DNA from 3 places in the Kitasatospora sp. NPDC002227 genome. Region 1 is predicted to be linked to each of the others. Evidence: riboswitches for the same ligand, from Rfam matches in the RefSeq annotation. Region 1 holds a riboswitch; each other region holds the start of a gene.
What was found. A riboswitch is a leader RNA that binds a small molecule or an ion and turns the genes downstream of it on or off. The one in region 1 is predicted to bind S-adenosylmethionine.

Region 1 (9,386 bases):
TGTGGGCGCCGAGGTCGGCCGAGGCCTCCTCCGCCGAGGGGGAGAGCCGGCGCAGCCGGGCGATGACGTTGTTGAAGACCACCACGATGCAGAACGTGGCGTGCCCCACGATCACGGTGAGCAGGCCGAAGCCGATCCCTGCCGGGCCCAGCACCGTCCGGAAGGCCGCGTTGAGCGCGATGCCGGTGACGATGCCGGGCAGCGCGATCGGAAGGACGACCAGGAACGACACCGCCTGCCGCCCGAAGAAGCGGTACCGCTGGACGGCGAAGGCGGTCATCGTACCGAGCACCAGCGCCACCGCCGTCGCCCCGGCGCCCGCCTGCAGCGAGGTGAGCAGGGCGCTGCGGGCACCCTCCGACTCCCAGGCTCGGGACCACCACTCGGTGGTGAGACCGGTCGGCGGCCAGGCGAAGGAGCGGTCCCGGTTGAAGGAGTTGAGCAGCACGAGCAGCAGCGGCAGGTAGATCACCGCGAGGCCCGCGGCCATGGCCGCCCGCAGGGCGATCCGGGTGCGCCGGGAGAAGGTCACGGTGGCCCCTTAGAGGGAGTCCAGGGCGCCGGAGCGGCGCACGGCGAGCAGGTAGCCGACGATCATCAGGACCGGTACGCAGGACAGCGCGGCCGCCAGCGGCAGGTTGAGCGTCACGTTGTCGGCGATCGCGGTGCCGAGCACCTGGGTCTTGCCGCCGACGATCCGCACCGCGATGTAGTCGCCCAGGCTGAGCGAGAAGGTGAAGACCGACCCGGCGAACACCGAGGGCAGGGTGAGCGGCAGCACCACCGAACGGAACGTCCGCCCGGCCGAGGCGCCCAGGTCGGCGGAGGCGTCGAGGAGGTTGGCCGGCAGGTTCTCAAGGCCCGCGTGGATCGGCAGGATCATGTACGGCAGCCACAGGTAGGCGAGGACCACGATCACCGCCGCCGTGCCGTACCCGGGGCTGGACACCCCGAACGGCTTGCCCGCCCAGTCGAGCACGCCGCCCTGGCTGAAGATGACCCGCCAGGCGTACGCCTTGACCAGGTAGCTGGCCCAGAGCGGGGTCAGCACGGCGACCACCAGCAGCTTGCGGGTGCGTGGCCGGGCGATCCGGGCCATGTAGAAGGCCATCGGGAAGGCCACCAGGGCGTCGATCACGGTGACGGCCGCCGCGATGCCGAGGGTGCGCAGCGCGATCGCCCGGTAGACCGGCTCGGTGAACACGGTGGTGAAGTTGGCGGTGTTCCAGACCTGGACGACGTTGTAGGTGAAGTCGTCGATGGTCCAGAAGGCGGAGAGCAGCAGCACGGCGAGCGAGCCCAGGTAGGCGAGCACCAGCCAGGCCATCGGCGCCGCCAGCAGCAGTGCGAGCCGCAGCCGGGCGTGCCGGTGCAGCGCCGAGGCCAGGGAACGGACACCGCCCCGCCGCACCAGCGGCGACGGGGCGGCCAGGTCGGGGGCCATCATCAGCCCTTGATCTCGGTCCACGCGGCCGTCCAGGCGGCGTAGTCGGTGCAGACCGTGCCCCGGCCGTCCAGGCAGTTCTTGACCGGGGTGGTCCAGTAGTAGACGTTCTTCCAGTACGCGTCGTCCGCGGCGTGGAAGGTGGCGCAGAACTTCTTGTCCGAGGTCAGGTCGCAGGCCTTGGCGTTGGACGGCGCCTCGCCGAACCACTCGGCGACCTGGGCGTTCACCTTCGGCGAGACGATCCAGTTCATCCACTGGTAGGCGCAGTCGGGGTGCGCCGCCTTCGCCGAGACCATCCAGGTGTCCGACCAGCCGGTGGCGCCCTCCTTGGGCAGCACCGCCTGCACCGGCGCCTTGTCGGTCTGCGCCATGTTGGCGATCACCTGCCAGGTGGTGCCGACCACGCTGTCGCCGGTCTTGAAGGAGTTCTCCGACTTCTGGTAGTCGCTCCAGTACTCGCCGACCGCCTTGTGCTGGGTCTTCAAGAGCTCGACGGCCGCCTTCAGTTGGGCGTCGTCCAGGGCGTAGGGGTTCTTGATGCCCAGCTCGGCCTTGGTCTTCATCAGGTACAGCGCGGCGTCGGCGAGGTAGATCGGCGAATCGTAGGCGGTGACGTGGCCGGCGTACTTCGAGGCGCCGTCGAAGACCACGCTCCAGGAGTCCGGCGCCGGGGAGACCTTGTCGGTGCGGTACATCAGCAGGTTGGCGCCGCGGCCGTGCGGGATGCCGTACATCTGGCCGTTCACCGAGTTCCACGGCTGGTTCTTCAGGCCTGGGTAGATGTCCGCGTAGTTCGCCACCAGCGAGGTGTTGACCGGCGCGACGTCCCCGGCCGCGATCAGCCGCAGGGTCGCGTCCCCGGAGGCCGAGACGGCGTCGTACTGGCCGGTCTTCATCAGCGAGACCATCTCGTCCGACGTCCCGGCGATCTTCGTGTTGACCTTGCAGCCGGTCTGCTGCTCGAAGGGGTGGACCCAGTCGACGTCCTTGTCGTCCGCCCCGTCCTCGGCGTACCCGGCCCAGGCGACCAGGTTCACCTGGCCCTCCCCGGTGCCCAGGGTCTGGAGCATCGGCAGCTTCGGCGGCGTCAGGCTGTGGCCGGCCCCGGCGGTCGGAGCGGCGCTGCTGCAGCCTGCGGCGAGCAGCGCCGCGGCCACGGCGGCGGCGATCGAGCGGATACGCATGCGAGTTGGTCCGTTCTCGAGGGAAGTGGGTGTCAGGAGCCGACGCGGACGGTGTGCCCCCGCTGCCAGGCGAGGACGACCTCGGCGCCGCGGTGGCGCTGGACGTCGGCCGAGCCCTCCTCCAGGTTCTGCCGGACGGCGGTGAGCCGGCCGCCCGCCGTCAGGTCGACCAGGAAGCGGGTGTGGCCGCCCGCGTAGACCACCTCGGCCACCCGCCCGGTCGCGGAGAGCTCGTCGGGGCCGGCCGGGTCGTCCGGGTGAGCTATCCGGATCTTCTCCGGCCGGATGCTGAACAGGCCGCTCTCCCCGACGACTTGCTCGGCCGCCTGGCCGTCGAGCAGGTTGGAGGTGCCGACGAAGCCGGCCACGAACGCGGTGGCCGGGTGCTCGTACACCTCGGCGGGCGGTCCGACCTGTTCGATCCGCCCGGCGTTGAACACCGCGACCCGGTCGGCCATGGTGAGCGCCTCGTCCTGGTCGTGGGTGACGAACACGAAGGTGATCCCCACCTCGCGCTGGATCTGCTTGAGCTCCACCTGCATCTCGTGCCGCAGCTTCAGGTCGAGCGCCCCCAGCGGCTCGTCGAGCAGCAGCACCTTCGGCCGGTTCACCAACGCCCGTGCCAGCGCCACCCGTTGACGCTGGCCGCCGGATAGCTGCGCGGGGCGCCGCCGCTCGAAGCCGTCGAGGCGGACCATCGCGAGCGCCGCCCGCACCCGCTCGGCCCGCTCGGCCTTGGGCACCTTGCGCACCATCAGGCCGTAGCCGACGTTCTGTTCGATCGTCATGTGCGGGAAGAGCGCGTAGTCCTGGAACACCGTGTTGACGTCCCGGTCGAACGGCGCGAGCGCGGTGACATCGGTGCCGCCGAGCAGGATCCGGCCCGAGCTCGGCGCCTCGAAGCCGGCGATCATGCGCAGCACCGTGGTCTTCCCGGAGCCGGACGGCCCGAGCATCGCGAAGAACTCGCCCTCGCCGATCTCCAGGTCCACCCCGTCGACCGCGCGGACCTGGCCGTCGAAGCTCTTCGCCAGGCCTTCGAGCCGGATCGCGCCGGGTCCGGCGGCCTCAGACCGGCGGTCTTCGTTCGTCAACTCCGCGTACCCCTCGGGTCGTTCCCTCCGCCGTGACCGACGGCTCGGCACCTCGAACCCTAGGGAAGACCGGCTCCCGCCGGCCATGGACACCCGCACGGTCTTCCGCCGGTGAGTTGTGCGGCGCTACAGTCCCGCGCATGCCCGTAGCTCTGCGTGATCTGCTCCAGGACCAGGCCCTCGGCCTGCGGCTGTGCACCGGCCCGGCCGGCCTCGACCGCGTCGTACGGTGGGTCGCGGTGACCGAACTGGCCGATCCGACCCCGTGGATGACGGGTGGCGAGCTGCTCCTCACCACCGGCCTGCGCCAGCGCACCGCCGCCGCCCAGGCCGGCTTCGTCCGCCAGGTGGCGGCCGCGGGCGCCTCCGGCATCGGCTTCGGCACCGGGCTGAGCCACACCGCCGTGCCGCGGGCCACGGTGGCCGAGGCCGAGCGGGCGGGCCTGGCGGTGCTCGAAGTCCCTTACGAGACACCGTTCATCGCGGTCAACCGGCTGGTGGCGGAGCGGATCGCGGCCGAGGACCACAGTGCGCAGCGGCGGCTGGTGGACCAGCACGACCTGCTGGTCCAGGCCCTGCTGTCCGGCGAGGGGCTGACCGCGCTGCTGCGGGTGCTGCACCGGGCCAGTGGCTCCGAGGCGGCGGTGGTCGACCGGCACGGCGTGGTGCTGGCCGCCGTCCCGGAGCGGCGGGACGGGCCGGGGCCCACCGGGCCGCTGCGGCTGCCCGTCCAGGTGGACGGGGCCCTCGCGGGTCACCTGTGCCTGCGCTCGGCCGGGCCGGCGGCGGAGGTGCTGCCGTACGCGGTGCGGCTGATCGGCCTGGAGCTGGCCCGCCGTCAGGCGCACCTGGCCGGGCGGCGGGAGCTGGTCGGCCAGGTGGTGGAGGACATCGTGCGGGACGTGCTCGCACCGGCGGCCGCCGAGCGCAGACTCGCCGCCTTCGGGCTCGACGCGAAGGCGGCCCACCGGGTCGTACTGGGCGCCCTGGCACCGGAGGGCGGCGACCGGGCGGCCGAGCAGCGGCTGGCCCGGCTGCCGTGGCTGGCCCCGGAGCAGGCGGACGCCCCCGAGCCGGTGCTCACGGCCGTGGTGGGCCGGTACCTGGTGGCCCTCCTCCCGCAGTCGGCGCCCGTGGAGGAGCCGGCCCGGCGGCTCGCCGGCGCGCTGGCCGGTCTCGACACCCGCGCCTCGGTCGGCATCGGCGGCTGCTACCGGGGCGTGGACGGGCTGCGCTGGAGCTGGTTCGAGGCCCAGGCGGCGCTCTCCCGGGGGCCCGGTGTCCACGCGGGCGATCCGCTGAACCTGCCGCGCCTGCTGCTCTCCAGCCCCGACCTGCCGCTCAAGCAGCTGGCCGCCGAAGTGCTGCGCCCGCTCACCCGCTTCGACGGGGCCAACAACGCCGGCCTGGTCACCACCCTGCACGCCTACCTGGCCGCCGACTGCTCCGTCCAGGCCGTCGCCGACCAGCTCTACGTCCACCGCAACACCGTCCGCTACCGCCTCGACCAGATCGAACGCCTCACCGGCCGCTCCCTGCAGTCCATGCAGGACCGCTTCCAGCTCTGGCTCGCCCTCCTCGCCGCCTACCCCGACCACGAGCCGGCCCCGGCACGCCCCGAGTGACGCCTCACCCCGCCCGAGCGGCCGGCAGCCGGCGCCACCGCGGACGCTTACCACCGGTTCGGTGTGCTGCTCGCTCATCGTCATCCCCCGCAATGTTTGACAGGGTCAACATTTGAGGCTTAGCGTCTTCAGGGTTGTTTCACGTACTGAAACATTGAGCGCCTGGAGACCACGTTCATGACCCCGCTCGACCACGGCACCGCCGTCGCCGCCGAGACCACCCGCTTCGTCGCGGCCGTCCAGCACGCCGACCCGTCGCTCCCCGTTCCCACCTGCCCGGACTGGACGCTGGCCGACCTGGTCCGGCACACCGGCAGCGCGCAGCGCTGGTTCACCGACCTGCTCGGCAAGGGCAGCCTGCAGCCGCCGACCAGCCGTGACGTCGACCTCAAGCTGCCGGAGAGCCCGGCGGAGTACCCCGCCTGGCTGGGCGAGGCCGCCGCGGAGGCCGCCGCCGTCTGGACCGGGCTCGACCTGGACGCGCCCATGTGGGCCTGGGGCGCGGACCAGCACGCCAGGTTCTGGGTCCGCCGGATGGCCTTCGAGACGCTGGTCCACCGGGTGGACGCCGAGCTCGCACTCGGCCTCCCCGCCGACATCGACCCGGCGCTCGCGGCCGACGGCGTGGCCGAGTTCCTGACCAACCTGCCCTTCGCCGCCCTCTTCGCCCCGAAGACGGCCGAGCTGCGCGCCGAGAACCGCACCATCCGCTTCGCCCGCACCGACGGCGCGGGCGACTGGCTGGTCCGCCTGCGCCCCGACAGCCTCACCCTCGAGACCTCCGAGAAGCTCTCCGAGGAGCCCGCCGAGCCCGCCGACGCCACCGTCCGCGGCACCGCCGCCGACCTGCTGCTCCTGCTCTACGGCCGCCTCGACCGCACCTCGGACCGCTTCGAGGTGCACGGCGACGACGCACTGCTGGCCCACTGGTTCGCCCACTCGGCGTTCTGACGGACCGCGGAGGCCGTCCCGCCCCAGGGACGGCCTCACCGCCGTGGCCGCCGCCCGCTACCGCCGGGTGAAGGTCAGGTGGGTGACCCCGCTGGGCGCGACGGTGGACTCCACCTCGAACCGCTCCTCCAGCCCTTCCAGCCCCTCCCACAGCCGCACTCCGCGCCCCAGCACGACCGGCACCACGGCCACGTGCATGAAGTCGATCAAGTCACCGGCCAGGAACTCCCGCACGGTGGTCGGCCCGCCGCCGATCCGTACGTCCAGCCCGCCGGCCGCCTCCCGGGCCCGCCGCAGCGCCTCCTCCGGCGGGGCGTCGACGAAGTAGAAGGTGGTGCCGCCCTCGAGCTCGATCGACGGGCGGGGGTGGTGGGTGAGGACGAAGACGGGGGTGTGGAAAGGCGGGTTGTCGCCCCACCAGCCGCGCCACTCCTCGTCCTGCCACGGCCCGCGCTGCGGGCCGAACTTGTTCCGCCCCATGATCTCGGCGCCGATGCCCTGGAACGAGCTGGCCGCGAGGGCGTCGTCGACCCCGGTGGAGCCGCCGCTCTGACCGTGGATCATCTCCCGGAAGGTCCGAGTCCCCAGCGCCCAGTCGAGCAGCCGCGAGCCCGCGTGGCCGAACGGCGCCTCCAGGCTCTGGCCGTCGCCGGTGGCGTACCCGTCCAGCGAGACCCCGAAGTTGTGCACCCGTACGCGTGACATGGAGCTCCTCCCGCAAAGCCGTGTGGTCCGCCCCACCGTATGCCGCCGGACTGACAATGCCTCAGACCCCGCCGGTCAGGCGTGGCGCAGCGCCTCGGTGAGGCGGTCGGCCGCCTCGACCACGGCCTGGGAGAGGCGGGCGCCGGGGTGGCGGGTGAGGCGCTCGATCGGGCCGGAGACGGAGACGGCGGCCACCACCCGGTGGCCCGGGCCGCGGACGGGGGCGGAGACGGAGGCGACGCCGGGTTCGCGTTCGCCGATGGACTGGGCCCAGCCGCGCCGCCGCACGCCGCTGAGGGCGGTGGCGGTGAACCTGGCCCCCTGCAGCCCCCGGTGCAGGCGCTCGGGCTCCTCCCAGGCGAGCAGGATCTGTGCGGCCGAGCCGACCTTCATCGGCAGGGTGATGCCGAGCGGGACGGTGTCCCGCAGGCCGTAGAGCCGCTCGGCGGCGGCCACGCAGATCCGCAGTTCGCCCTGGCGGCGGTAGAGCTGGGCGCTCTCGCCGGTGACGTCCCGCAGGTGGGTCAGCACCGGGCCGGCCGCCGCGAGCAGCCGGTCCTCCCCGGCGGCCGCCGAGAGCTCGGCGAGCCGGGGGCCGAGCACGAACCGGCCCTGCAGGTCCCGGCTGACCAGGCGGTGGTGCTCAAGCGCGACGGCGAGGCGGTGCGCGGTGGGCCGGGCCAGGCCGGTGGCCACCACCAGTTCGCCCAGGGTGGTGGGCCCGGACTCCAGGGTGCCGAGGATGGTGGTGACCTTGTCGAGCACGCCGACGCCGCTCGTGTTGTCCATGGACAGGTACTCCAGTCTCAAAGGCCGTACGCGGCAGTGAGGTTGCGCGCACGGCTGCTCCACGCGGGGAGCGGGGGTGGTCAGCGCGGAAGGGCCGGGGAATTCGGCCGAGGGCCTGCGCCGGGCACGAGACGGGTACGCGGAAGGGCCGGGGCGGGAAGCGCCCGGGCGAAGGACAGCACAGAGAGCACCGTGTCTCCTCATCTTTCCCGCGCCACGTTGGCGACAGGCCGGAGTTGGCACTGCCCCCGCACGGTCTGGCGCGTACTTCGCACGCCGAGCCGGACGGGGAGTTGCCGGGGCTTCGTAGGGCCGGTCCCTCCACCCCTCTGGATGATTCGCGGGCAACGATACAAGATCCGGGTCAGTCCTCGGGCCCGGGGTCGCGCTCCTGCCCGGCGACCCAGGCGGCGATCTGGGTACGGGAGCTGAATCCGAGTTTGCGCAGGATGTGGTCGACGTGTGTCTCGGCGGTGCGCGGCGAGACCACCAGCCGGGCCGCGATGTCCTTGTTGGAGAGGCCCTCGGCCAGCAGCGCGGCGATCTGCCGCTCCCTGGGGGTCAGCGAGGCCGCGGCGGCGTCGGGCGGCCGGCCCGTCGGCCCGCGCTGCTCCAGCGCCTGCTCGACCGCCCGCCGGGCCGGCAGCCGCCGCCCCTGCCGGAGCGCGTCCTCGTACCGGTCCGCTCCGAGGGCCGCCCGGGTCTCGGCGGTGTGCTGCGCGTGCGCGGCGGCCACCGGGCGGTACCCGTCCGGGCCCGCGTCCATCCGCTCCCAGCCGGCGGCGGCCGCGCCGAACAGCACGGCGGCCCGGGCGTGCCGCCCCTGCCGGGTGCTCACCCAGGCCAGCAGCTCGAGGGTGAAGGCCGTGCCGAGCTCGCTGCGCAGCCGGCCGTGGACCGCGAGCGCCTCCTTGGCGGCCGCCTCCGCCCGCGCCAGGTCGTGGCCGAGCTCCAGGAAGGCGAGCGCCCACAGCGCCCAGGACCGCCAGTACACCTCCCCCAGGCCCTCGGCCAGCGCGAGCGCCTCCTCCAGGTGGGCCAGGCCCGGCTCCCGGGAGCCCTGCAGCCCCTCCGCCAGGCCCAGCACGGTGAGCGCGGACAGCTCTCCGCCCGGGCGCCCGGCCCGGAACCCGGCCAGTGCCGTCTCCAGCAGCGGCTGCGCCCGGTCGGGTTCCCCGGCGAACAGCGCCGCCATGCCGCGCACCTGCGCGGCGTACGCCGCCCGGCCCGCCCCGCCGACCACCTCGAGCAGCTCCTGGGCCTCGGCCAGCAGCGGGGCGGCGGCCCCGGCCTCTCCCTGCAGCAGCGCGTACCAGGCGCTCAGGCACAGGCCCGAGACCCGCTCGCGGCTCGGCTCGGGCGCCGCCGCCAGCGCCTGGCCGAGCCAGTAGCGCGCCTCGGTGTTGATCCCCCGGACGGTCCAGAACTCGTCGATGCCGGTGGCGATCCGCAGCGCCACCACGGCCTCGCCCGCCCGGCCGAGGCAGTACCCCAGCGCGGCCCGGAGGTTGGCGTGCTCCAGCTCCAGCCGCTCCAGCCAGGCCTCCTGGGCCGGCCCGATCCACTCCGCCGCGAACCGGCCGACCAGCGC
Region 2 (9,386 bases), on a different contig from region 1:
CGGGGGAAGTCGTCGTTGACGTGCAGCACGACCGGCTGCCAGCTCGGGGTGCCGAACTCGTCGTTGATCTCGTGGGCGATCCGCTGCACGGCGGCCGTGTACTCCCGGTACTCGGGCAGGTCGTGCCGCGAGGGGTAGGCGAAGGCGATGTGCACCACCCGCTCCAGCCACTCGGGCCGCGAGCGCAGCAGGTGCCGGTAGGCGAGCAGCCCGCGCACGATGTTCTTGCTCAGCTCGGTGCGGTCCACCCGGACGATGGTGCGGCGCTCGCCGACCTGTTCGCGCAGGGCCGCGAGCCGGGCGGCGACGTCCGCCTGTTGTGAACGCTCACGCAGGAACTCGCCGTCGGCGCCGAGCCCGTGCACGCCGAGCCGGACCACCCGGCCGCCGTAGGTGACAGTCAGGGCCGCGCGGTCCACCGCAGCGCCGAGCACCGCCTCGCAGCAGTCGGCGAAGGCGAGCGCCCAGCGGCGGGTGAGGAAGGCGGCGCGGTCGGCGCCGAGGATGCCGGTGAGCACCTCGGCGGCCACGTCGTCCGGCAGCATCCGGTAGTACTCGGGCGGAGCCCAGGGGGTGTGCGAGAAGTGGCCGGTCCTGAGGTCCGGCCGCAGCTCGCGGAGCAGGGCGGGGGCCAGCGAGAGGTGGTAGTCCTGCACCAGCACGGCCGCCCCGGGCGCGGCCTCGGCGGCCAGTGCCTCGGCGAAGGCGGCGTTGTAGGCGCGGTAGGACTCCCACTCACGGCGGAAGCGCTCGTCGAAGACCGGCCTGACCGGGGTGTCGTACAGCAGGTGGTGGACGAACCACAGGGTGGAGTTGGCCACCCCGTTGTAGGCCCGGGTGAAGGTGCCCGGGTCGATGTCGAGCATCCGGACGGCCTGGCCGGCGGTGTCGAAGCCGCCCAGGTCGAGCCGGCCGTCCGGGCTCTGCCGGGCCGCCTGGCGGTCCGCGTCGCCGAGCGCCGCGCAGACCCAGACGGCCGAGGGGTCGTCGATCGCGGAGAGCCCGGAGACCAGGCCGCCGCCGCCCCGGCGCAGGGTCAGCGCGCCGTCGTCCCCGCTGCTGAAGGACACCGGCCCGCGGTTGGAGGCGACCAGGACCGGGGCCACACCGTGCTGGTTCGAACGTTCGCTCATACTGCCAACCTTGCCGGGTCCTCCCGGCAGCAAACCCTCGGCGCGGCCGGGGAGCGGCAATCAGCCAGCGGCAGTGGCCGGCGGCAGTGGCCGGCGGCACCGGCGGCCGGCCTCAGCCCCGGCGGGCCCGGTACTCCGGGACCTCGCGCATCGGCGGCCGCTCCAGAGCGCTGACCGGGTGGGTGTGCGCGGTGAACTCCCGGGTGACCGGGTCCCGGGTGAACTGGGTGAGCAGCGGGTGCACCAAGTCCGACTCGGCCTTCAGCCGGTGGGCGCGGTCCAGCCGCTCCAGCGCGGTGCGGTAGATGGTGGCGGCCATCCGGCCGAGCGCCTGGCCGTCCTGGTGGCGGTGGTGGCGCACGCCCACGTCCACCTGGGCCAGCGCGTCCAGGCCGACCTCGTCCAGCGCGTCCACCAGCAGGCCGAGCTCCACGCCGTACCCGGTCGGGAACGGCAGCCGCTCGAGCAGCGAGCGGCGGGCCGCGTACTCACCGCCGAGCGGCTGGACGAAGCCGGCCAGCTGGGGCCAGTGCAGATTGAGCAGCGGGCGGGCGACCAGCTCGGTGACCCGGCCGCCACCGGCCGGGACGACCGCGCCGTCGGTCTCGAGCGGGCGGTCGTACATCGCCTTGACCAGCTGCAGCGCCGGGTCGGTCAGCAGCGGCCCGACGATGCCGGAGACGAAGGCCGGGTCGAACTCGCGCAGGTCGGCGTCGATGAAGCAGACGATCTCGCCGGAGGTGACGAGCAGCGAGCGCCAGAGCACCTCGCCCTTGCCGGGCGCGGCGGGCAGCCGGGGCAGCACGTCGTCCCGGTGCACCACCCGGGCGCCGGCGGCGGCGGCCAGCTCGGCGGTGCGGTCCACCGAGCCGGAGTCGACCACCACCAGCTCGTCCACCAGCGGGAGGCGCTCCATCAGCTCGGTGCGGATCACCCGGACGATCTCGCCCACCGTCGGCTCCTCGTCCAGCGCGGGCAGCACCACACTGACCGTGCCGGCCGGGCCCGCCGCGCGCTTGGCGGCGAGCAGCATCTCGTCGGGCCGGTCCGCGGCCGTCCACGAGCGGCGGCGCAGCCAGGAGGCCACCTCCGGGAGAAGAGCCGGGGTCAGCTCTGCTGGCACTGTGTCGCTCCTAGCTGCTCGTCGGGTGATCCATCGGTTGTACAAGGCGCCGCGCCCCCAAGGGTGTTCCGCCCCGCGGCCGGTTCTGGGCTGTGTCATCTCGCAGGTCGGACGTTCCCTCGGAACGGGACTGCCTTCGGATACAGTCTTCGTACTGGGTCCAGGCCTTCGCACATCGGGGTCGGCCCAGGAGTATGACCACAACTTCACAGAGCTCATCCAGAGGGACTGAGGGAACGGCCCGTCGACGTCCCGGCAACCTTCTCGCACGGCTACTGACCGTTCTCGGTCGAGGCCCCGGCGGGACAGGTGCCAATTCCGTCCTGTGGCGCGCCCGCGCCACGGGGAAGATGAGGAGAGAGGCCTCCGCCACCATGGCTACCGCTACCCCTGAAGCCCCTGCCGCCGTCGACCTCGGCCCGGCCGCCGCGCTGTCCTGTCGCGAGTGCGGCACCCGCTTCCCGCTCGGCCCCAGCTTCGCCTGCCTGGAGTGCTTCGGGCCGCTGGAGATCGCCTACGACTTCGGCAGCGCCCCCGCCGAGGAGCTGCGCAAGCGGATCGAGGCCGGCCCGGCCAGCATCTGGCGCTACGCCCCGCTGCTGCCCGTCCCGGCCGATGTCGCCTCGAAGCCCAATCTCAACCCCGGCTGGACCCCGCTGGTGAAGGCCGACAACCTCGGCCGCGAGCTCGGTTTCACCGCCCAGCTGCACATCAAGGACGACTCCGGGAACCCGACGCACTCCTTCAAGGACCGCGTGGTCGCCTGCGCCATCGAGGCGGCGCGCGCCTTCAACTTCACCACCCTCTCCTGCTCCTCGACCGGCAACCTGGCCGGCGCGGTGGGCGCGGCGGCCGCCCGGGCCGGTTTCAAGTCCTGCGTGTTCATCCCGCACGACCTGGAGCAGGGCAAGGTCGTGATGGCCGGGGTGTACGGCGGCGAGCTGGTCGGCATCGAGGGCAACTACGACGACGTGAACCGCTTCTGCTCCGAGCTGATCGGCGACCCGGCCGGCGAGGGCTGGGGCTTCGTCAACGTCAACCTGCGCCCGTACTACGGCGAGGGCTCCAAGACGCTGGCGTACGAGATCTGCGAGCAGCTCGGCTGGCGGCTGCCGGAGCAGATCGTCATCCCGATCGCCTCGGGCTCGCAGCTGACGAAGATCGACAAGGGCCTGCAGGAGCTGATCAAGCTCGGGCTGGTCGAGGACCGCCCGTACCGGATCTTCGGCGCCCAGGCCGAGGGCTGCTCCCCGGTCTCGGCCGCCTTCAAGGCCGGCCACGACGTGATCCGCCCGGTCAAGCCGGACACCATCGCCAAGTCGCTGGCGATCGGCAACCCGGCCGACGGCCCGTACGTGCTCGACATCGCCCGCCGCACCGGCGGCGCGGTGGAGGACGTCACCGACGCCCAGGTGGTCGAGGCGATCAAGCTGCTGGCCCGCACCGAGGGCATCTTCGCCGAGACGGCGGGCGGGGTGACTGTGGGTGTGCTGAAGAAGCTGGTCGAGACCGGTCAGCTCGACCCGGCCAAGGAGACCGTCGCGATCAACACCGGCGACGGCCTGAAGACCCTGGACGCCGTCTCCGAGGCCGGCATGACCGCCGTCATCCGCCCGACGCTGGACGCGTTCCGCTCGGCCGGCCTCGCCACCGCCTGAATCCCCCCGCCTTTCGCAAGGAGCCGAACATGAGCGCCACCGTCCGCATCCCGACCATCCTGCGCACCTACACCGGCGGGTCCGCCGAGGTCACCGCCGAGGGCGCCACCCTCGCCGAGGTGATCCGGAGCCTCGAGGCGAACCACCCCGGCATCGCCGCGCGCATCCTGGACGACACGGGCAAGCTGCGCCGCTTCGTCAACGTCTACGTGAACGACGACGACGTGCGCTTCGCGGAGGGCCTGGAGACGGCCGTGGGGGACGGCGCGAGCGTCTCGGTGATCCCTGCCGTCGCGGGCGGCTGCTGACCCCTTCCGGGGGCCGGGAAAGCTTTACCGGCCGCCGTCGGAACCGGAACAGGAATTTCCGGTTTCGACGGCGGCCTTCGCGTGTCCGGTGGAAATCGCACGGTCCGGGGGAGAGTAGAGTGCGGCTTTAGCGGGCGTCTCCTCTCCGCCCCGATCCCACCTCTCGTACGCCCAGCCGGCCACGGCTGCCCGCCCCGCCGACCGATCGCGTACGCAAGGCCCGTCCGGCCGCTGAGACGTCCGTCCGGTAGTCCTGCACAGAAGATGTCAGGCTGTCGTCAGAAATCTTCGGGCAATCTGTGCCTTTCGCCCTGCTCTGTCCGGGGCGAATTGTTCGGCGGTGCGGCATTCGCCCCGGTCCGTCCCTTGTCGTTGCCAGGGAATTCCATGAAGTTGGGCCTGTTGCAGAGGGCGTCTGTCCGGATACATTCAGCCGCGGTCGACGTATTCGGTGGGGCCCAGGGGGGTACCTCGGGCTCGCTCGATCAGACCTGGGCCCGCACCCTGCGGGTCCGTGAAGGGCCAGCACAGCACAAGGGGAGTTCGGAATGGCTCAGGGCACCGTCAAGTGGTTCAACGCCGAGAAGGGCTACGGCTTCATCGCGGTCGACGGTGGTGCGGACGTGTTCGTCCACTACAGCGCGATCCAGATGGACGGCTACCGCACCCTCGAAGAGGGCCAGCGGGTCGAGTTCGAGATCTCCCAGGGGCAGAAGGGCCCGCAGGCGGACATGGTCCGTGCGCCCGCGGTCTGACCTTTCCGCACTGCGGAGCCTCGGCTCGCCTCGAGCTGGTGCTCAACGACTAGCTTCGCCCGGCAGGCCCGTACGACACCCGTCGTGCGGGCCTGCTGCCGTGTGCGGGTGCCACGTGCGTGTCGGCCGATTGGGCTTGCACTCGACACCCCCGAGTGCTAATCATTGGCGTTAGCACTCACAGCGTGAGAGTGACAACGGACCGGGTCGGTGAGGCCCCCGGGAGCGGTAGGGGACATGACCCCCGCACACCAGGGCCGTCCGTCGCGGGCACCTCTGGTCCGAGCAGTCGACCGTGTCCTGGAGGACCACTTCCGATGGCCAAGATCATCTCGTTTGACGAGGAAGCTCGCCGCGGCCTTGAGCGCGGCATGAACCAGCTTGCCGACGCCGTCAAGGTGACGCTGGGCCCCAAGGGCCGCAACGTCGTCCTTGAGAAGAAGTGGGGCGCCCCCACGATCACCAACGACGGTGTCTCCATCGCCAAGGAGATCGAGCTCGAGGACCCGTACGAGAAGATCGGTGCGGAGCTCGTCAAGGAGGTCGCCAAGAAGACGGACGACGTCGCGGGTGACGGCACCACCACCGCCACCGTGCTCGCCCAGGCGCTCGTCCGCGAGGGTCTGCGCAACGTCGCCGCCGGCGCCAACCCGATGGCCCTCAAGCGCGGTATCGAGAAGGCCGTCGCGGCCGTCTCGGACCAGCTGCTCGCGCAGGCCAAGGACGTGGAGACCAAGGAGCAGATCGCCTCCACCGCCTCCATCTCCGCCGCTGACACCCAGATCGGCGAGCTCATCGCCGAGGCGATGGACAAGGTCGGCAAGGAAGGCGTCATCACCGTCGAGGAGAGCAACACCTTCGGCCTCGAGCTCGAGCTCACCGAGGGCATGCGCTTCGACAAGGGCTACATCTCCGCCTACTTCGCCACCGACCTGGAGCGTATGGAGACCTCGTTCGAGGACCCGTACATCCTGATCGCCAACTCCAAGATCGGCTCGGTCAAGGACCTGCTGCCGCTCCTCGAGAAGGTCATGCAGAGCGGCAAGCCGCTCGTCATCATCGCCGAGGACGTCGAGGGCGAGGCCCTGTCGACCCTGGTCGTGAACAAGATCCGTGGCACCTTCAAGTCCGTCGCCGTCAAGGCCCCGGGCTTCGGTGACCGCCGCAAGGCCATGCTCGGCGACATCGCCATCCTCACCGGTGGCACCGTCATCTCCGAGGAGGTCGGCCTCAAGCTCGAGAACGCCGGCGTCGACCTGCTGGGCACCGCCCGCAAGGTGGTCATCACCAAGGACGAGACCACCATCGTCGACGGTGGCGGCGACAGCGACCAGGTCGCCGGCCGCGTGAACCAGATCCGTGCCGAGATCGAGAACAGCGACTCGGACTACGACCGCGAGAAGCTCCAGGAGCGCCTCGCCAAGCTCGCCGGTGGCGTCGCCGTCATCAAGGCGGGCGCGGCCACCGAGGTCGAGCTCAAGGAGCGCAAGCACCGCATCGAGGACGCCGTCCGCAACGCGAAGGCCGCCGTCGAGGAGGGCATCGTCGCCGGTGGTGGCGTCGCGCTGCTGCAGGCCGGTGTCGCGTTCGACAAGCTGGAGCTCGAGGGCGACGAGGCCACCGGTGCCAACATCGTCCGCGTGGCCCTGGAGGCCCCGATCAAGCAGATCGCGGTCAACGCCGGCCTCGAGGGCGGCGTCGTGGTGGAGAAGGTCCGCAACCTCCCCGCCGGCCACGGCCTGAACGCCGCGACCAACGAGTACGTCGACCTGATCGCCTCCGGCATCATCGACCCGGCGAAGGTCACCCGCTCGGCCCTGCAGAACGCCGCCTCCATCGCGGCGCTCTTCCTCACCACCGAGGCCGTCATCGCCGACAAGCCCGAGAAGGCCGGCGCCGCTGCCGGCGGCGGCATGCCGGGCGGTGACATGGACTTCTGATCCTGGCTCCAGGATCAGCTGGTTCTTCTGCGAGGGCGGTCTCCCCACACGGGGAGGCCGCCCTCGCGGCGTTCCGGTCCGCGGCCCGGGCGCGGGAGAATGGGGCAATGATCACCCCTGACTCTTCTGCCGTCGAAGCCGCGCTGCACGGCGCGCGGGCGTCCATCCTTGCCGACCTGACCGCCCGGGACGTGGCGGATGCCGCCGTGGTGTCGCTGGTGGAGGATGCCGTGACGCACCGGCGCTGGTGGCTGGAGCAGTGGCCGGACGGGGCCGAGTACGTGCTGGGGCTGGTGGCCCAGGACGTGCAGGACAAGCTGCTGGAGACGTACGGGCGGTGGCCGCTGTGCGTGGAGTGCGCGGAGGCGGAGGACGACCCGCACGCGCTGAGCGTGGAGCCGGAGCTCGGGCCGGAGCCGCACTGGGTGTGCGGCAAGCGGGGTGTGGTGGTCGCGGCCGTCGGGGAGCTGTCGTGATCTACATAGACCCGCCGACCTGGCCGGGGCACGGCAAGCTCTGGTCGCACCTGGTGAGCGATGTCAGCTACGAGGAGCTGCACGAGTTCGCGGCCCGGCTCGGGGCGCCCGCGAAGGGCTTCGAGCGGGACCACTACGACATCCCCGAGAAGTGGTACGAGGACGCCGTCCGGCTGGGCGCGACGCCGATCGGGAGCAAGGAGCTGGTGGCCCGCCTGACGGCGGCGGGCCTGCGGCGGCGGAAGGCCGCTACGCGCTGAGCGCGTCGAGTTCAGCGGCCAGGTTGGCCCGGGCCGGGGCGTCGTAGCGGTCCCGGGCGGTGGGGGTGCGGTAGAGCGCGGGCAGGGCGAGGAGCTGGCGCAGGACGGCCGCGCGGCCCTCGCGGAAGGCCTCCGGCGGGACGAAGGAGTACTCCTCGCGGACGGCGGCCGCGTACGCCGCGTAGGCCTCCGCCGAGCCGCCGAGGACCGCCAGATCGGCGTCGCACAGCACCTCACCGTTGCGGTCGCCCGGCTCGGGGTGGTGCGTGACGGTCAGGCGGACCAGCCGGGCCGTCTCCTCGGCGAGCGCCGCCGGCACGCCCGCGTCCTCGAGGGCCCGCAGGGCGAGGCGGGCGCTGCGCTCCTCGTTCTCGGAGCGCTCCGGCTGGTAGACGGCGTCGTGGTACCAGACCGCGAGGCGGACGGCGTCCGGGTCCTCCGCGTGCTCGGCGAGGGCGTCGACCTGGTCGAGCATCGCCCGCAGGTGGTCGGTGGTGTGGTAGCGGCGCTGCGGCTCGGACCAGCGCTTGAGCAGGTCACGGCCGTACGGCTCGGGGTCGGTGTCGGCGGGGGCGCAGCGGCGGAGCAGCGCGGCCCAGCGCCTCGGCAGCTCAGGGTCCTCAGTGGTCGGCATGGGCGCCATTCTCGTACGGCCCTCAGGGCTCGCCCAGGCGACCCCGGATGTGGGAGGGTAGCGATATGTCTAGACCAATCTTCGAAGTGATCGCGCTGACGGCGCAGGATGCCCAGGCCGCCGAACTCGGCGGTGCGGACCGGCTCGAACTGGTCACGGACATGGCCGCCGACGGGCTCACCCCCTCGGTGGCGGACTTCGTCAGCGTCCGCGAGGCCGTGAGCATCCCGCTGCGGGTCATGCTGCGGATCCGGGACGGCTTCGCCCCGGGGGATCTGGACGCGCTGCTCGCCCTGACGGCACGGCTGCGGGCGGAGGGGGCGGAGGAGTTCGTCTTCGGGTTCCTGACCGCTGACGGTGCGGTGGACCTGGCGGCCACCGGGCTGGTCGCGGAGGCCGTCGCGGGCTGCCGCTGGACCTTCCACCGGGCGCTGGACCACAGCGCGGACCGGGCCGCCGTCCGGGCGGCGGTCGGGCATCTGCCGGGCCTCGACACCTTCCTCACCTCCGGCTCGGCGGCCGGCGTCTCCGCCGGGACGGACACCCTCGTGGCGGAGCTCGCCCGCGCCGGGGAGCCGGGGTACCGGCAGCAGATCCTGGTCGGCGGCGGCCTGAAGGCCGACCACGTACCGGGACTGCGGGCGGCCGGCTTCGACGCCTTCCACATCGGCGGCGCCGTCCGGGGCGGGGGCTGGGACAGCCCCGTCGACGCGGCCAAGGTCGCCGAGTGGCGGGCCCTGCTGGACGGTTGAGTCAGTTGCCCTGTCTGGGGCAGCGCCCCAGGGGCGCGGGGAACTGCGCGAGTGCGGAAGGCGCAAGCCTGTTGCCTTCCGGCTTCGCGCAGTTCCTCGCGCCCCTGGATGGTGCAGCTACAGCAATGCCGTCGGCAGCGGTTCGCTGTGCAGGACCTGCAGACCGGAGACCGCCCGGGTCAGGGCCACGTACAGGCGCCGCAGGCCGGTGCGTTCGTCGGGCTCGCCCGTGATGACGGCGGCGGGTTCGTCGAGGACGACGTAGTCGTACTCGAGGCCCTTGGCGAGGGAGGCGGGGACGAGGGTGAGGCGGGCCTCGGCGGTGGTTTCGGTGCCGGGGGTGAGGT
Region 3 (9,386 bases), on a different contig from region 1:
GGTGTGCTTGTGGTAGAAGACCAGGATCAGGTGGGCCACCAGCAGGCCCAGCATGATGCCCGGGATCAGCAGCACGTGCACGGTGAACAGGCGCGGCACGATGTCGGTGCCGGGGAACTCGCCACCGTAGATGAACATCTGCAGGTAGGAGCCGACCAGCGGCATCGCCAGGACGGCACCCTCCATGAAGCGGATACCGGTACCGGAGAGCAGGTCGTCCGGGAGCGAGTAGCCCATGAAGCCGTCGAACATGCCGAGGAACAGCAGCAGGAAGCCGAAGACCCAGTTGATCTCACGGGGCTTGCGGAACGCGCCGGTGAAGAACACGCGCATCATGTGCACGAGCATCGCGGCGACGAACACGATCGCGGCCCAGTGGTGGATCTGACGGATCAGAAGGCCACCGCGGATCTCGAAGCTGATGTTCATGGTCGAGGCGTAGGCCTCGGACATCTTGATGCCGTTCAGCGGGGCGTAGCTGCCGTGGTAGACAACCTCGCCCATGCTGGGCTTGAAGAAGAGCGTCAGGTAGACGCCCGTCAGGATGATGATGATGAAGGTGTAGAGGCAGATCTCACCGAGCATGAAGGACCAGTGGTCCGGGAAGATCTTGCGCAGGTTGGCCTTGGCGAGGGAGTAGATCCCCAGCCGGCCGTCCAGGTAGTCCGCAGCCGCCTCGGCCTTGTTGGCCGGCTTGGCGCGGGTGCTACCCGGCTTGGTGGCGCCAGTGGTGGCGCTGCTCGCGGAACTCATGCGGAGCGCTCCCAGAAGCTCGGGCCGACGGGCTTGGCGAAGTCGCCGGTGGCGACCAGGAAGCCCTTCTCGTCAGTGGTGATCTTGAGCTGCGGCAGCGGGTGACCGGCCGGGCCGAAGATCACGCGGGCGCCGTCCGCCAGGTCGAAGGTCGACTGGTGGCACGGGCACAGCGCGTGGTGGGTCTGCTGCTCGTACAGCGAGATCGGGCAGCCGACGTGGGTGCAGATCTTCGAGTAGGCGAGGATGCCCTCGAAGCCCAGCTCGCGCGAGTCCTTGTCCTTGATGTCCTCCGGAGCGATCCGGACCAGCATCAGGGCGTCCTTGGCGATCTTCTGCTGGAACTCCTCGTCGGCCTCGGTCAGGCCCTCGGGCTTGGCGAAGGTCAGCGAGCCGATCTGGATGTCCTCGGCCTTCATCGGCTCATCGGTGTTCATGTTGATGAGCTGGATCGGCTTGGACTCGGTCGCCTCGAGCCACCCGGTGTGCTGGAGCTTCTTCTCCGGCAGCGGGCCCAGGTCGCGCAGCAGCACCACACCGGAGAGCGGCACCAGGGCCATCGAACCGATGAGGGTGTTGCGGATCATCTTGCGGCGGCCGAAGCCGGACTCGGCGGCACCGGTCTTGAACTGCTCGATGACGTCCGCACGGACCTCGTCGTCGGCCTCGATCGGGTGCCGCTCGGCGGGGAGCTCGTGGTCGGACATCAGGGTGCGGGCCCAGTGGACCGCGCCCGCGCCGATGCAGAACAGCGCCACGCCCAGGGTCAGGCCCAGCGCGAAGTTCAGCGCGCTGATGTGACCGATCGGGAAGACGTAGATGATCTTGTCGATCGGGAAGATCACGTAGGACGCGATGAACCCGACGGTCGCGAGCATCGACACGACGAACATGAGCGAGACCTGGCGCTCGGCGCGCTTGGCGGCCCGCTCGTCGATGTCGGTGCGGCGCGGCTCGTGGGCCGGCAGTCCGGGGTCGGCGAACGGGTCGTCGTGGTGCTCGACCTCGGCGCCGTGAGAGGCGCCGTGCGCCTGCGGCAGCTTGTCTTCAGACATCTCGTGGCTCATGACTTCTTGGCCTTGGTGGTGTGGGCGGCGACCCAGATCGCGATCGCGATGAGAGCGCCGAGACCGAAGATCCAACCGAACAGGCCCTCGGTCACCGGACCGAGGCTGCCCAGGGTGAGACCACCGGGGTTCGGCTCCTCGTTGGTGGTGTGGCGGACGAAGGCCACGATCTGACGCTTCTGCTCCTCGGGCATGGTGCTGTCCGGGAAGGAGGGCATGTTCTGCGGGCCGGTCTGCATGGCCTCGTAGATGTGCTTGGCGTCGACACCCTCGAGGGACGGGGCGTACTTGCCCTGCGTCAGGGCGCCACCCGCGCCGGCGAAGTTGTGGCACTGCGCGCAGTTGGTGCGGAACAGCTCGCCACCCTTCGACACGTCGTTCGGGTTGGTCGAGGTGTACTGGTCCTTGGTCGGAGCGACCGGGCCGGGGCCGAGGGAGGCCACGAAGGCGGCCAGCTGGTCGATCTGGGTCTGGCTGTAGATGACCTTCTTGCGCGGGACCTGAGCACCCGGCTGCTGGGCCGGCATACGGCCGGTGCCGACCTGGAAGTCGACCGCGGCGGAGCCGACGCCGACCAGGCTCGGACCGTCGGAGCTGCCCTGGCCGTTCAGGCCGTGGCAGGAGGAGCAGCCCACGGCGAAGAGCTTCTTGCCCTCATCGATCGCGAGCGACTGCGCGGAGGCGTCGGCCTGCGCCCGCTGGGCGGGCGCGAACGCGGCGTACACTCCCCCGACGGCCGCCAGGGCGAGAAATAGAACGACCAGCGCCGCCAATGGGTGGCGCCGTCGTGCGGAGAGCTTTTTCACGGAATAACCCCGGTGTCAGGATCTGGTCGGCTGGTGGGTGCGCCCGGGCGCCGGGGTGTCCACCCGGCTGGGAGTGCGCGCGGTCGGTCGGGTCGTGTCTGCGGTCCGGCCGTGAGCCAGCGACCTGATCAGCTGGTTACTTGATCAGGTAGATGGTCGCGAACAGACCGATCCACACGACGTCGACGAAGTGCCAGTAGTACGACACCACGATCGCGGCGGTGGCCTGCTCGTGAGTGAAGCGCTTGGCCGCGTACGTCCGTCCGAGGACCAGCAGGAACGCGATCAGACCACCCGTCACGTGCATGCCGTGGAAGCCGGTGGTCAGGTAGAAGACCGTCCCGTACGGGTCGGAGGACAGCGAGAGGCCGTCCTTCTTGACCAGCTCGGTGTACTCGAAGATCTGACCGCCGATGAAGATCGCGCCCATCACGAACGTGATGGCGAACCACGAGCGGAGCTTCTTCACGTCACCGCGCTCGGCGGCGAAGACGCCGAGCTGGCAGGTGAGCGAGGAGAGCACCAGGATCGTGGTGTTCACCGAGGAGAAGGGGACGTTGAGGGCGTGCGCCTTCTCGGTCCAGAACTCTGCGCCCTTGACCGAGCGGAGCGTGAAGTACATCGCGAAGAGGGCCGCGAAGAACATCAGCTCCGAGCTCAGCCAGACGATGGTTCCGACGCTGACGAGGTTCGGCCTGTTGACCGCTCCGTGCGCGTGTCCGGTTTCTGTTGCTGTTGCTGTCGCCACGACGGACATTATGTCGGTCCCTTATTCCGTCTTCACGCCGGGGGGTGTACCTCGGAGTGTCCGGTGCGTGCGGTATGCCCAGATGGCGGCCGACGGGGTGTCCGGAGCGGGCCCGAGCTGGGCGGTGTCCGATTTCTGACGGTTCTTCGAGGGGCCTCCGGACGGCCTCCTGGCGGGCCGCTCACCCGTGTGCCCCGCGTGTCCGGGGCCGGGCGGGAGCCGGGGTGGGCTAGCAGATGAGCCGTACGGGTGGTGTAAGTGCCTCGGGGTGACGGGCTGTCCTCCGGGTGGGTGACGGCTCCCGCGCGGCGGCTTGAGGGAGATCGCGTCAAGGGGTCACCGGGAGGCCCCCCGGGGGGTAGCATCCGGAGGAGAACGTGGCCCCGGTCACACTCCGGGGTCGGCCAGACCGCGCACACATGTACGTCGTATAAGAGGACGACCTTCCCGGGGAGCAGGGCCCATGGCGCACACCACCGACGAGACGCTCACTGTGCTTGTCTACAGCGACGACCGCAACACCCGGGAGCAGGTGTCGCTCGCGCTCGGCCGCCGTCCGGCCGCCGACCTGCCCGAGCTGGTCTACCAGGAGTGCGCGACCCTGCCCGCCGTGATGAAGGCGCTGGAGAAGGGCGGCATCGACCTCTGCCTGCTCGACGGTGAGGCGACCCCGGCGGGCGGCCTCGGTGTGGCCCGCCAGGTGAAGGACGAGATCTACGGCTGTCCGCCGGTGCTGGTGCTGATCGGCCGGCCGCAGGACTCCTGGCTCGCCGCCTGGAGCCGGGCCGACGCCGCCGTCGCCCACCCGATCGACCCGGTCGCCCTGGCGGACACCGCCGCCACCCTGCTCCGGGCCCGGCTGACGGGCCGCACCCCGGCCGCGCACTGAACCACCCGGGTCCACGACCGCCCGCGCACTGACTGTCTCAGCAGGAGAGAAGGGTGCCGGACATCCCGGCGACCGAAGGCCCCTGCTCGCTAGGCTGGCTCCATCCCTTGTTCGGTGAAGCGATGAGAGCTGGAGTCAGCCATGGTGAACGTGCACCCTGCGAACGGCGGTAGCGACCCCGCGCAGGTGGTCCGCACCTGGCCGGACCTCCTGACCGCGCTGCTCGCCGGCGGTGACCTGAGCCGGGTGGACACCGCCTGGGCGATGGACCGGATCATGCGGGGCGAGGCCAGCCCGGTGCAGGTGGCCGGGTTCATGATCGCACTGCGGGCCAAGGGCGAGACGGTCGAGGAGGTCTCCGGCCTCGCCGAGTCGATGTACGCCCACGCCGAGCCGCTGCACATCCCCGGCCCGGCGGTGGACATCGTCGGTACCGGTGGCGACCGCGCCAAGACCGTCAACATCTCCACCATGTCCGCCGTGGTGGCCGCCGCGGCCGGCGCCAAGGTGGTCAAGCACGGCAACCGGGCCGCCTCCTCCGCGAGCGGCTCCACCGATGTGCTCGAGAAGCTCGGCATCAGCCCGGAGATCAGCACCCGCCGGGTCGCGGAGATCGCCGAGGAGGTCGGCATCACCTTCTGCGCCGCCGCCAAGTTCCACCCCTCGATGCGGCACGCCGCCCCCGCCCGGCGCGACCTCGGCGTGCCGACCGCCTTCAACATCCTCGGCCCGCTCACCAACCCGGCCCACGTCACCGCGCACGCCGTCGGCTGCTTCGACACCCGGCTGGCCGGCCTGATCGCCGGCGTCTTCGCCGAGCGGGGTGATTCCGCACTGGTGTTCCGGGGTGACGACGGGCTCGACGAGCTGACGACCTGTACGACCTCGCAGGTCTGGGTGGTGCGCGAGGGCGGCGTCACCGGGACCGCCTTCGACCCGCGCGAGGTCGGCATCGAGCTGGTCGAGATCTCCGCCCTGCGCGGGGCCGACCCGGAGTACAACGCGAACGTCGCCCGCCGGGTCTTCGCCGGGGAGCGCGGCGCCGTCCGGGACGCCGTCCTGCTCAACACCGCGGCCGGGCTGGCGGCGCTCGACCTGACGGATGCTCCGCTGACCGAGCAGCTGGCCGCCGGGATGGCCCGGGCGGCGGAGGCGATCGACTCCGGCGCCGCCGAGGCCACGCTCAAGGCGTGGGCACAGGCCAGCGCCCGCTAGGGATGTCGGGCCCGCGGGGTGTCTCGGCAAGTGGACACCCCGCGTGGCTTGCTTGACGGTGATCCGTACGCCTGCCTACAGTTCACGCCAGGTCATGAGTGACAGCGCAAAGCCCCAGCTTGCTGTCCGGCAACCCTCCGTCCGTGGCGGGGTGCCCTGGGTGAGGACCGGGCTCCGCGGCGATCCGCCCGTGGGGCAAGCGCGGACGCCTGGTCGTACTCGACACTCCCGGGGGTCCTCCATCCCTTGAGGAGTGTTGTCCCATGTCCGTCTCCGTCGACATCTGCGCCCCGCTCGCCGTCCTCGGCTCCGACGTCCAGGTGCCGCTGGTCTCCGGCGAGAAGGTCGCCTACGCCGCGCTCGACTACGCCGCCAGCTCGCCCGCCCTGCAGCGGGTCTGGGACGACGTCGCCGCCTACGCCCCGTACTACGGCAGCGTGCACCGCGGGGCCGGCTACCTCTCGCAGCTGTCCACCGACCTGTTCGAGCAGAGCCGCCGCACCGTCGAGGAGTTCCTCGATCTGCGCGAGGGCGACCAGGTCGTCTTCACCCGGGCCACCACCGACTCGCTCAACCTGCTGGCGGGCGCCGTCCCGGCCGGGACCAGGGTGTTCGCCTTCGAGACCGAGCACCACGCCTCGCTGCTGCCCTGGCGCCGCGAGGGACTGACCGTCAGCTACCTGCGCGCCCCGCGCTCGCACGACGAAGCCGTGCTGCGCCTCGAGGAGGCGCTGGCCGGGGCCGGGCAGGGCCCGAAGCTGCTGTGCGTGACCGGGGCCTCGAACGTGACCGGCGAGCTGTGGCCGGTCGCCGAGCTGACGGCGGTGGCGCACCGGTACGGCGCGCGGGTGGTGCTCGACGCGGCGCAGCTGGCGCCGCACCACCGGCTCTCGGTGCGGGAGCTGGGCGTGGACTGGGTCGCCTTCTCCGGCCACAAGCTGTACGCGCCGTTCGGCGCCGGGGTGCTGGCGGGGCGTTCGGACTGGCTGGACGCGGCGGAGCCGTACCTGGCGGGCGGGGGCGCCTCGCGGACGGTGGCCCGGGAGGCGGACGGCTCGGTCGCGGTGGAGTGGCAGCTCGGGCCGGCCCGGCACGAAGCGGGGTCGCCGAACGTGATCGGCGCCTACGCGGTGGCCTCGGCCTGCCGGGCGCTCACGGAGGCGGGGTTCGAGGCGCTCGAGGCGAGGGAGCAGCAGCTGATCTCGCTGGTGCGGGAGGGGCTCGCTTCGATCCCCGAGGTGAAGGTGCTGAGCCTGTTCGGGGCGGATGCCGAGCGGGTGGGGGTGCTGTCGTTCGTGGTGGAGGGGTGGAACAGCTCGCACTTCTCGGCGGCACTGTCGGCCGAGTACGGGATCGGGGTGCGGGACGGGCTGTTCTGCGCGCATCCGCTGGTGCGGACGCTGCTGGGCGGGGAGGAGGCGGCGCCGTCCGAGTGCGGCGCTCCTGAGGCGTCGCTGCCGGGGGAGCGGAGCCTGAACGCGATCCGGGTCAGCTTCGGGGCGGGGACTCCGGTGGAGCATGTGGAGCGGTTCGTGGCTGCGGTGCGGGAGCTGGTCGCCGACGGGGCGAAGTGGACGTACCGGAACGAAGGCGGCCGCTGCGTGGCCGATACCCGCCGCTGACCACCGGTTGCACCACCCAGGGGCGCGAGGAACTGCGCGACCGGCCATGTACGGCCTGCGGCCTACCGCTTCGCGCAGGTCCCCGCGCCCCTGGGGGTGTGACCTACTCGTCGTCCAGGCCCAGGGCGAAGGCCGCTTCCAGGTCGTGCTTGGAGTAGGTGCGGAAGGCGATCTGGGTCTCGGTGTGTTCGACGCCGGGGACCTTGTTGAGGCGGCCGGGGATCACGGTGGCGAGGTCGTCGTGGTCGCGGACGCGGACCATGGCGACCAGGTCGTAGCCGCCGGTGACGGAGTAGACCTCGCTGACGCCTTCGATGGCGGCGATCGCCTCGGCGATCTCGGGGATGCGGTCGACACTGGTCCTGATCAGAACGATCGCGGTGATCACGAGGCTTCTCCTTGCCATGGGGGACGCGGCCAGCGTATCCGGCGGGCGGGGGCGGGCCGGACGGCCAGGTACCCGGTGGCGAAACCGATCACGTGGACCAGGTACGCCACTCCGGGCCCGCCGGACCGGACCGACCACCACTGGAGCACGAACCAGAGGCCGAGCACCAGCCAGGCGGGCAGCCGGAGCGGGAGGAAGAGGAGCGCCGGCACCAGCGCGGTGACCCGGGCCCGGGGGTACAGGCGGAGGTAGCCGCCGAGGACGCCGGCGATCGCGCCGGAGGCGCCGACCACCGCGCGCAGGCCGTCGGGGCGGCCGGTCTCGGCGAGGGCGTAGCCGTAGGCGGCGAGGTAGCCGACGGTGAGGTAGAGGAGGAGGAAGCGCAGGCGGCCGAGCCGCTCCTCCAGGCCGGGGCCGAAGACGAAGAGGAAGAGCACGTTGCCCAGCAGGTGCAGCCAGCCCGCGTGCACGAAGAGGGAGCTGAGCACCGAGAGGACGGGGAGCTTGCCGGGGGTGGGGGCCAGGGCGCAGTCGGGGGTGGCCTTGGGGAGGGCGGCGAGCTGTTCGGCGTCGAGCGGGCGCCCGCTGGTCAGTTCGGCCGGGACGGCGCCCCAGCGCTGCTCGTACCGCTGCTCGGCGCAGGCCCGGGCCGGGCCGGTGCCGTACGCCGGGTTGAAGCCGGAGCTCGGGCTCACCAGCACGGTGAGCAGGCAGAGGGCGATCAGGGCCAGGGTGGCCACCGGGGCCCGGCCGCCCGGGCCGGCGCCGCGCACACCGAGCCGGTCGAGGAGGGAGACGGCCATGCCAGCGAGCATTCCTCCCGAAGGCCCGGGCTAGACCGCTTGTCCCGCGAGTGGGTCAACGGCTCGAGGTCTCAGGGCCTGGACCGGTGACCGGGCGCTCACGGGCAGGCAATAGGCTTGGGCCGTTCCGAGACGGCTGTACAGCGCCGTACATAGCTGTCGGGCCACCAGAGATGAGGACTCCAACGATGACCATCGCCGCCCCCACCGCTGAGACCCGCTGGCGCTGCACGCTGTGCGGCAACCTGACCCGCTTCGACGTGACCAGGTCTTCGAGGGTGATCGAGTTCCTGCACTTCGACCTGGCCGGTGAGGCCAAGGTCGAGGAGACCGAGGTGCTGACCGAGACGCTGGAGTCGGTGCGCTGCCGCTGGTGCAACGCCGTCGACCAGGTCGAGCTGGTGGCCCGGCCGGGGGCCGAGGAGCCGGCGGCCGGCGAGGCCGAGTAGCAGGATCGGTCCTCCCGCCGGATCCGGCGGGAGTGTGGCGTGGTCCCGGGTGGGGCACGGTACCCGGGACAATTGCAGAGAGCGGTGGGTTCAAGGGCAGCGGCAATCGGCCGTGGGGACCTCGCACCGCAGGATCGGAGCCGAGGACGTGGTGGACGCAGCGAGGGGGCCGGCCGAGCCGCAGGGGCAGCCGCCCGCTGAGGCCGAGGCCGCCGCGGCCCTGCCCGCGGCCGCCGAGCCCGGCGAGGGTGCGGGGCCCGGCGAGGGCAGGCTGGCCGAGAAGCTGGACCGACCGCTGCCCGAGGGCGTGCGCCGCCGCGTGGTGGGCATTGCCGCCGACGCGCTCGGCGGCCTGCCCGCGGCCGACCTGCCCGCGTCCTTGCGTCAGTACGCCAAGTTCACCCCCGCCCGCCGGGCGAAGTACGCCGCCCCGGCGCTGGCCGCCGCGCTGGAGGCCGAGCCGGCCTTCCGGGTGCGGATAGCGGACCGGCTGCGGCTGGGGCAGCCCGATCTGGTCAAGGCCCTGGAGGCCGGCAGCGTGCCCGGCGCGGCCGACCCGATGGACGTGGCGGCCGCCGCCTACCTGCTGCGCCCGGCCGGGTGGAGCCGGCTGGTGGCCGAGGCCGGCGAGGAGGCCGAGCGGGCC

Region 2: another riboswitch for S-adenosylmethionine. It lies ahead of thrC (threonine synthase); the one in region 1 lies ahead of ABT095_RS00875 (IclR family transcriptional regulator).
Region 3: another riboswitch for S-adenosylmethionine. It lies ahead of ABT095_RS16830 (aminotransferase class V-fold PLP-dependent enzyme); the one in region 1 lies ahead of ABT095_RS00875 (IclR family transcriptional regulator).

Annotation. Positions count from the first base shown of each region.
Region 1 covers NZ_JBEOWY010000001.1:189,259-198,644, forward strand. The annotation lists gene ABT095_RS00840 (ABC transporter permease) at 1-490, opposite strand, end outside; gene ABT095_RS00845 (ABC transporter permease) at 542-1,444, opposite strand; gene ABT095_RS00850 (ABC transporter substrate-binding protein) at 1,447-2,631, opposite strand; gene ABT095_RS00855 (ABC transporter ATP-binding protein) at 2,664-3,725, opposite strand; gene ABT095_RS00860 (PucR family transcriptional regulator) at 3,866-5,350, shown strand; gene ABT095_RS00865 (maleylpyruvate isomerase family mycothiol-dependent enzyme) at 5,528-6,301, shown strand; gene ABT095_RS00870 (dihydrofolate reductase family protein) at 6,359-7,006, opposite strand; gene ABT095_RS00875 (IclR family transcriptional regulator) at 7,082-7,795, opposite strand; SAM riboswitch class I at 7,993-8,135, opposite strand; gene ABT095_RS00880 (ATP-binding protein) at 8,160-9,386, opposite strand, start outside.
Region 2 covers NZ_JBEOWY010000009.1:75,785-85,170, forward strand. The annotation lists gene ABT095_RS10870 (alpha,alpha-trehalose-phosphate synthase (UDP-forming)) at 1-1,133, opposite strand, end outside; gene ABT095_RS10875 (glucosyl-3-phosphoglycerate synthase) at 1,246-2,256, opposite strand; SAM riboswitch class I at 2,469-2,613, shown strand; gene thrC (threonine synthase) at 2,631-3,914, shown strand; gene ABT095_RS10885 (ubiquitin-like small modifier protein 1) at 3,944-4,222, shown strand; gene ABT095_RS10890 (cold-shock protein) at 4,771-4,977, shown strand; gene groL (chaperonin GroEL) at 5,295-6,917, shown strand; gene ABT095_RS10900 (DUF8819 family protein) at 7,025-7,393, shown strand; gene ABT095_RS10905 (DUF4031 domain-containing protein) at 7,390-7,653, shown strand; gene ABT095_RS10910 (HD domain-containing protein) at 7,643-8,296, opposite strand; gene ABT095_RS10915 (copper homeostasis protein CutC) at 8,353-9,039, shown strand; gene ABT095_RS10920 (HelD family protein) at 9,157-9,386, opposite strand, start outside.
Region 3 covers NZ_JBEOWY010000015.1:140,174-149,559, forward strand. The annotation lists gene qcrB (cytochrome bc1 complex cytochrome b subunit) at 1-753, opposite strand, end outside; gene qcrA (cytochrome bc1 complex Rieske iron-sulfur subunit) at 750-1,820, opposite strand; gene qcrC (cytochrome bc1 complex diheme cytochrome c subunit) at 1,817-2,626, opposite strand; gene ctaE (aa3-type cytochrome oxidase subunit III) at 2,763-3,383, opposite strand; gene ABT095_RS16820 (hypothetical protein) at 3,838-4,263, shown strand; gene trpD (anthranilate phosphoribosyltransferase) at 4,405-5,478, shown strand; SAM riboswitch class IV at 5,569-5,686, shown strand; gene ABT095_RS16830 (aminotransferase class V-fold PLP-dependent enzyme) at 5,742-7,100, shown strand; gene ABT095_RS16835 (Lrp/AsnC ligand binding domain-containing protein) at 7,204-7,488, opposite strand; gene ABT095_RS16840 (rhomboid family intramembrane serine protease) at 7,485-8,291, opposite strand; gene ABT095_RS16845 (hypothetical protein) at 8,480-8,740, shown strand; gene ABT095_RS16850 (NYN domain-containing protein) at 8,961-9,386, shown strand, end outside.